Regions from separate parts of the Roseateles sp. GW821-FHT03B02 genome, predicted to be linked through region 3. Evidence: predicted binding sites of a transcription regulator. Region 3 holds the regulator's gene; each other region holds the start of a gene.

Region 1 (2,213 bases), on a different contig from region 3:
GCTGCGCTGGATCGCCGCCACCGGCGTGGACCGCATCTCCATCGGCCGACTGACGAAGGACGTCAGGGCCGTGGATTATTCGATGCGGGTGCTGGGGCCGGTTTAGCGGCGACGCCGCGCCAGCCCGAGCAGGCTCAGGCCGACAAGGCCCAGCGTGCCGGGCTCGGGCACGCGGCTGATCTCGGAGCCGGCAATCAGGAAAATGTCGCCAAAGCCACCGGTGTCGCAGGGGCCGACGGAGCCACCGCCTGCCAGGGCCGGGCCCGAGGTCGGGTCGGGGTTGCCGTTCTTGCCCAAGGTGTTGAAGCAGCCCATCCAGACCTGCACGGACATCGTGTCATAGCCCTGGCTTTGCAGTCCCTTCAGGTCCAGGCCGGGGATGTAGTTGATGAACTCGGCGGTGTTGGATGCCTGGTTGGTGTTGACGAGCTGGCCGCCGGATGGGCAACTGGCGCCATCGGGCGACGGGTAGGACACCTTGTCGTCGACGACGCAAATGGCACCCACAGTCATGCCGAAGTCGCTCGCACCGGGTGTCGTGATGGCGCTGCCGTCGAAGTTCTTGGTCGACGAAAACGCCGTCGGATCCTTGAAGATGTCGTTGAGATCGAGATTCTGGGTCTCGAAGTACTTGTTGACCTTGTTGCCGTCGGTGTCGCGGATCGTCACCAGCGCCCAGATCGGCAGGCTGGCCGTGCTGTTCTGCGGGTTGTTGAAGTCGAAGGCAATGGCCATCTGGTGATAGGCACCGCCGAAGGTCAGCTTCTGGTTAAGGGTGCTGAGGCCGATGTCCCAGCTGTAGGGCGTGTCATTGGCCAGCCCGCCGTTGTTGAGGGGGTCGTTGGCGTCGCCGGTGTAGAAATACTTCTTGTTGCCGCCGTTCTGCGACGAGAAGGCATTTTCCGACGGGTTGATCTGGTCGCCGTTGTTCAGGATGTTGCCGTTGTTGGTCGTGACGACGATGGTGTCGAGCAGCGCGCCCTGGCTGGCGGCGAACCCGTACGGCCCAGTGAAACCGGTGTAGCCGCGGGAGGCCAGGTTGTCCAGCACCTTGGTCGAACAGGACACGAAGTTGCCGTAGGTCGCGCAGGCGGAGTTGGGCGACGGATAGGTCGGCGTGTAGACCGGCAGCGGTGCCGCGGTGGCCATGCCGGTTGGGAGGAGCAGGGCAAGCAGCCACTGCGAACGGACGCCCCTGAAAGCCTTCTTCATAGATCACCTCTCATTGGAGTTTGGACTTTGTATCCAAAGGTGAGCATTAATCGGGCCAGCCTCTCTAAGTCATTGATTCAGGCTCAGATGCGTTCACCCCCCTGAATCGGGTGTCAAGTCGCTCGACATGGATTGGTAATGGACAGCGTTGTCAGATTTCGCGCGCGGAGATGGCAGCTCCCGCAGCTCTGCGGCCTCAGGCGTCGAACCAGGGTTCGTTGGGCAGGTCGTCGAAGACCTTGCGCAGCCCGGCGCTCCAACCCTTGCGCAGCGCCTGGAAGTAGGGATCGTCGCGCTCGATGCGGTGAGGCGGCTTCATCGCCTGCTCGAACTGGTTGGCGCGCAGCATCAGCATGTCGATTGGCAGGCCTACCGAAAGGTTGGACTGGATGGTCGAGTCGAAGCTCACCAGGGTGCACTTGGCGGCTTCGTCCAGCGGCGTCGTTTCGTAGCGGATGACGCGGTCGATGATGGGTTTGCCGTACTTGCTCTCGCCGATCTGGAAGTAGGGCGTGTCTTCCGTCGCCTCGATGAAATTGCCCTGCGGATAGACGTGGAAGAGGCGTGGGCCCTCGCCCTGGATCTGCCCGCCGAGCAGCATGTTGGCGCCGAAATCCACCCCGTTGTGCTGGGGGTCGCTGTCGCGCGCGACGATCTCCTTGAGCGTGCGGCCCAGCAGCACGGCGGCGTCGTAGAGCGTGGGGACGTTGAGCAGGTGCTCGCCCTCGCCGTGCAGGCGCTGGTTCAGCACGGAAATGACGGATTGCGTCGTCGCCAGGTTGCCTGCGGTCAGGATGACGATCTCGCGCTGGTGCGGGATCTGGAACTGGTACATCTTGCGGAAGCTGGCGATGTGGTCGACGCCGGCATTGGTGCGCGTGTCGGATGCGAACAGCAGGCCCGCACGCAGGCGCATGGCGACGCAGTAGGTCATGGGGAAGTCCCGGCGAATGAGCTGGCGGTCATGTTACGGCTGGCCGTTGCCGGTGCCGTGCTGTGGG
Region 2 (2,213 bases), on a different contig from region 3:
CAGCACGTCGTCGATCTTCCAGCGGTTCTGCGTCAGGGTGAAGAACTGCACGAAGAGCCAGCCGGCCACGCCGCCGGTCACCAGGGCGCCCAGCGGGTGCATGACGTCAGACCCCGCGCAGACGGCCACCAGGCCGGCCAGCGGGCCGTTGTAGGCGAAGCCCGGGTCGTTGCGGCCCAGCAGCACGGCCACCAGCGTGCCGCCCGCCATCGCCATCAGCGAGTTCACGGCCACCAGGCCCGAGATCTTGTCCAGCGTCTGTGCGCTCATCACGTTGAAGCCGAACCAGCCCACAGTCAGCACCCAGGCGCCCAGGGCCAGGAACGGGATGCTGGAGGGCGGGTGAGCGCTCATCGCACCGTCCTTGCGGTAGCGGTTCAGGCGAGGCCCGAGCAGCAGCACGGCAGCCAGGCCGATCCAGCCGCCGACGGCGTGGACGACGACGCTGCCGGCGAAGTCGTGGAACTCGGCGCCCGTGACCGTCTTCAGCCAGGTCTGGATGCCGAAGGCCTGGTTCCAGGCGATGCCCTCGAAGAAGGGGTAGACGAAGCCGACGATGACGCAGGTGGCAGCCAGCTGCGGGCCGAAGCGGGCCCGCTCGGCAATGCCGCCCGACACGATGGCGGGAATAGCCGCCGCGAAGGTCAGCAGGAAGAAGAACTTGACCAGCTCGTAGCCGTTCTTCTGCGCAAGTTGCTCGGCACCGACGAAGAAGTGCATGCCGTAGGCGACGCCGTAGCCGACGAGGAAGTACGCCAAGGTGGAAACCGCGAAGTCCACCAGGATCTTGACCAGGGCATTGACCTGGTTCTTCTTGCGCACCGTGCCCAGTTCCAGGAAGGCAAAGCCTGCATGCATGGCGAGCACCATGATGGCACCCAGGAGAATGAAGAGCGCATCCGCGCCCTGCTTGATCGATGACTCCAACGCTGTCTCCGGCCGCCGGCTCCAGACTTGGGCACCACGCACCAAGCCGAACCGGATCGCACCGAAATTGCAAATTCAATGCCCGCTTTTAAGGCATGGATTTCCAGGCGGCCCGCACCACGAAACGGCATTCAGCCCTTGTTTGGTGCGTTTTGCGCACTCTTCTCGAACGCATCGGCACTGAATCCGAGCGTCCGATGGCCGGCCGGCCAGTGCACGACGGGGCGCTTGATGACGCTGGGCTCGGCCAGCATCAGGGCGATGGCCGACGTGTCGTCGGTCACGCCCGCCCTGGTGGCCTCGTCCAGCTTGCGCCAGGTCGTGCCGGCGCGGTTGACGAGCTTGTCGCGGCCGAAGGCCGCCAGCCAGGCGGGCAGCAGTTCCGCGGGAACGCCCTGCTTCTTGAAATCGTGGAAGGCGACCTCCAGGCCGTTGTCGGCCAGCCAGGCGCGGGCCTTCTTGACGGTGTCGCAGTTGGGGATGCCATAGACCTTGATCATGGGGCGGCAACTTACCATGCGGCCATGATCGACTGGCTCGATGAAGCGTCCCTCGAATTCCCGCCCAGTGCCGTCGCGCTCGGCCCCGACACCGACGCGCCGGGCCTGCTGGCCGCCGGTGGCAGGTTGACTCCCGAACGGCTGGCGGCTGCCTACCGCCGCGGCGTCTTTCCCTGGTACGGCCCCGGCCAGCCACCGCTGTGGTGGGCGCCCGACCCGCGCATGGTGCTGAAGACGGCGGACTTCAAGCTGTCACGCTCGCTGCGCAGGACCGTGCAGCGCTTCGCCACCACACCCGGCTGCGAGATCCGGGTCGACCACGACCGCGCCGCCGTCCTCAGGGCCTGCGCCAGCGCGCCGCGCGAGGGGCAGGCCGGCACCTGGATCGTGCCGGAGCTGCAGGCCGCCTACCTGGCCTGGCCTGCCATGCACAGCATCGAGACCTGGATGGAAGGTGAATTGGTGGGTGGCCTCTACGGCGTCAACCTCGGGCGGATGTTCTACGGCGAATCGATGTTCATGCGGCGCACGGACGCCTCCAAGATCGCGCTGTGCGCGCTGGTCTGTCTTTGCCGCGGCTTCGGCATCCCGTGGATCGACTGCCAGCAGAACACCCCCCACCTGGCCTCGCTGGGCGCGGCAGAAATCCCGCGCGAGGCCTTCGAGGCCCATCTCGCCACCCATGTCGATGAGGCCACACCGGGGCCCTGGACCTATCATCCGGACTACTGGCACAGGCTCCTGACCACGACGTGACCCACCCCAAAGAACTGCCCCTCGCGCAGA
Region 3 (2,213 bases):
ACTGGCGGCGGCGGCAGGCATGTCGCGCACGGTGTTCGCCAACAGCTTTCGCGACGTGGTGGGCTGCACGCCCGGCGTCTACCTGCAGCGCTGGCGCATCGGCCTGGCGCAGAAGGCGCTGCGCGAGGGGCGGGCGCTCAAGCACATCGCCGCGGAGGTGGGCTATGGCGGCGAGGCTGCGCTGTCGCGCGCCTTCCGTGCGCACACGGGGCTGTCGCCGCGGGAATGGCGCAAGGCGGAGGTGGTCCTGGCTTGAGGCGCCCTACAGCGCCTTGCGCAGATTCGCCGGCGCGATCTTCATCGCCTCGCGGTACTTGGCCACCGTGCGCCGCGCGCACTGGATGCCTTGCTCTTCCAGCATGGCCGCAAGCGCGCTGTCGGACAACGGCTTCTTGATGTCCTCGGCCGCGACGAACTGCTTGATGAGCGCACGCACCGCCGTGCTGGAGGCCTCGCCGCCGGCCTCGGTGCTCAGCCCCGAGCCGAAGAAATACTTCAGCTCGAAGGTGCCCCAGCTCGTGGCCATGTACTTGGCCGTCGTCACGCGCGAGATGGTGGATTCGTGCAGACCCAGCTCGTCGGCGATCTCGCGCAGCACCAGCGGCTTCATGGCCAGCTCGCCATGCGTGAAGAAGCCGCGCTGGCGCTCCACGATGGCCTGGCTGACGCGCAGGATGGTGTCAAAGCGCTGCTGGATGTTCTTGATGAACCAGCGTGCCTCCTGCAGCTGGCCGCCCAGCGGCGAGTTGCTGATGCCGCCGCGCGTGGCGCGCAGCGCGTTGGCGTAGAGCTCGTTGATGCGCAGCTTGGGTGCCACCTCGGGGTTGAGCATGACGCGGAACTCGCGGCCCACCTTGCGCACGATGACGTCGGGCACGATGGCCGCCGCCGCGCCCTGCGCGAAGCGCCGGCCGGGCTTGGGTTCGAGCTGGGTGATCAGCGCCTGCGCCTCGCGCAGCAGCGCCTCGTCGGCGCCGGTCTCGGCCATCAGCCGCCGCATGTCGCGCCGGGCCAGCAGCTCCAGGTGGCGCTTGCAGATCAGCATGGCGATGACCTGGGCCGGACTCTTGGGCTGGGCGCGCAGCTGCAGCGCCAGGCACTCGGACAGGTCGTGCGCACCGATGCCGGCGGGCTCCAGGCTCTGCAGCAGGTGCAGCGCGAAGCGCAGCCGGTCCAGCAATTCCTCGCGCTCCTCGTCGTCCTCGGCGAACGCGGCGGCGATCTCCTCCAGCGTGTCTTCGAGGTAGCCGTCCTCGTTCAGCGACTCGATGAGCACCTGCATGACGGCGCGGTCCTCGGCCGACAGGTGGTGGCCGGCCAGTTGCTGGGCGAGGTGCTCGGCCAGCGTGGCTTCTGCCGACTCCTGGCTCTCGCGCTCGCCGTCGTCCTCGCCGCTGCCGCTGCCGCTGCCGCTGCTGGCGGGCAGCTCACGGATGCCGTCGAAGTCGTCGCGTTCGGTGCCGTTCTCCCAGTCCTCGCGCTCCGTGCCGCCGAAGTCTTCGCCGCTGAGCTCCGGCGCCTCGGCCTCGCCGCCGTCGGTGGCGGTGTCGTTGCTGCCGGCCTCGGCCGGCGCGTTGGCGGCCAGCTCGGGGGTGCTGACGGTGAACTCCTCCTCCGTTTCGAGCAACGGGTTGGTCGCCAGCATCTGCTCGACTTCCTGGTGCAGCTCCAGCGTGGAGAGCTGCAACAGACGGATGGATTGCTGCAGCTGGGGCGTCAGCGCGAGATGCTGACTCAGGCGAACCTGGAGCGTCTGTTTCATCGCGCCGGCTTCCGCTACATCCGGAAGTGTTCGCCGAGATAGACCTTGCGCACGTCCGCGTTGGCCACGATCTCGTCCGGCGTGCCTTCGGCCAGCACGGCGCCCTCGCTGATGATGTAGGCGCGGTCGCAGATGCCCAGCGTCTCGCGGACGTTGTGGTCCGTGATCAGCACGCCGATGCCGCGGCTCTTCAGGAAGCCGATGATGCGCTGGATCTCCAGCACCGCGATGGGGTCGACGCCGGCGAAGGGCTCGTCCAGCAGGATGAAGCGCGGCTGCGTGGCCAGGGCCCGGGCGATCTCCACGCGGCGGCGCTCGCCGCCGGACAGCGCAGGCGCAGGACTGTCGCGCAGGCCCTCGATGGAGAGGTCGTGCAGCAGGCCGTTCAGCAGCTCGTCGATGCGTCCCTTCGAGAGGCTGCGGCCGTCGTCGTCCTGCTGCAGCTCCAGCA

Evidence for each region. The regulator sigma-54, encoded in region 3, starts transcription at its own class of promoters, with help from an activator protein. The targets are predictions, from matches to a motif close to TGGCANGNAANCTGCTTT.
Region 1: the regulator sigma-54 is predicted to act here: its motif matches at 1,253-1,270, upstream of AC07VX_RS11465 (PEP-CTERM sorting domain-containing protein).
Region 2: the regulator sigma-54 is predicted to act here: its motif matches at 994-1,011, upstream of AC07VX_RS15510 (ammonium transporter).

Annotation. Positions count from the first base shown of each region.
Region 1 covers NZ_JBWKUV010000003.1:360,215-362,427, reverse strand. Annotated here, with positions in the region: gene nadC (carboxylating nicotinate-nucleotide diphosphorylase) at 1-106, shown strand, start outside; gene AC07VX_RS11465 (PEP-CTERM sorting domain-containing protein) at 103-1,149, opposite strand; gene AC07VX_RS11460 (proteasome-type protease) at 1,409-2,146, opposite strand.
Region 2 covers NZ_JBWKUV010000005.1:170,747-172,959, reverse strand. Annotated here, with positions in the region: gene AC07VX_RS15510 (ammonium transporter) at 1-927, opposite strand, end outside; gene AC07VX_RS15505 (ArsC family reductase) at 1,059-1,427, opposite strand; gene AC07VX_RS15500 (leucyl/phenylalanyl-tRNA--protein transferase) at 1,452-2,183, shown strand; gene AC07VX_RS15495 (arginyltransferase) at 2,180-2,213, shown strand, end outside.
Region 3 covers NZ_JBWKUV010000001.1:1,021,034-1,023,246, reverse strand. Annotated here, with positions in the region: gene AC07VX_RS04540 (AraC family transcriptional regulator) at 1-256, shown strand, start outside; gene AC07VX_RS04535 (RNA polymerase factor sigma-54) at 263-1,762, opposite strand; gene lptB (LPS export ABC transporter ATP-binding protein) at 1,777-2,213, opposite strand, start outside.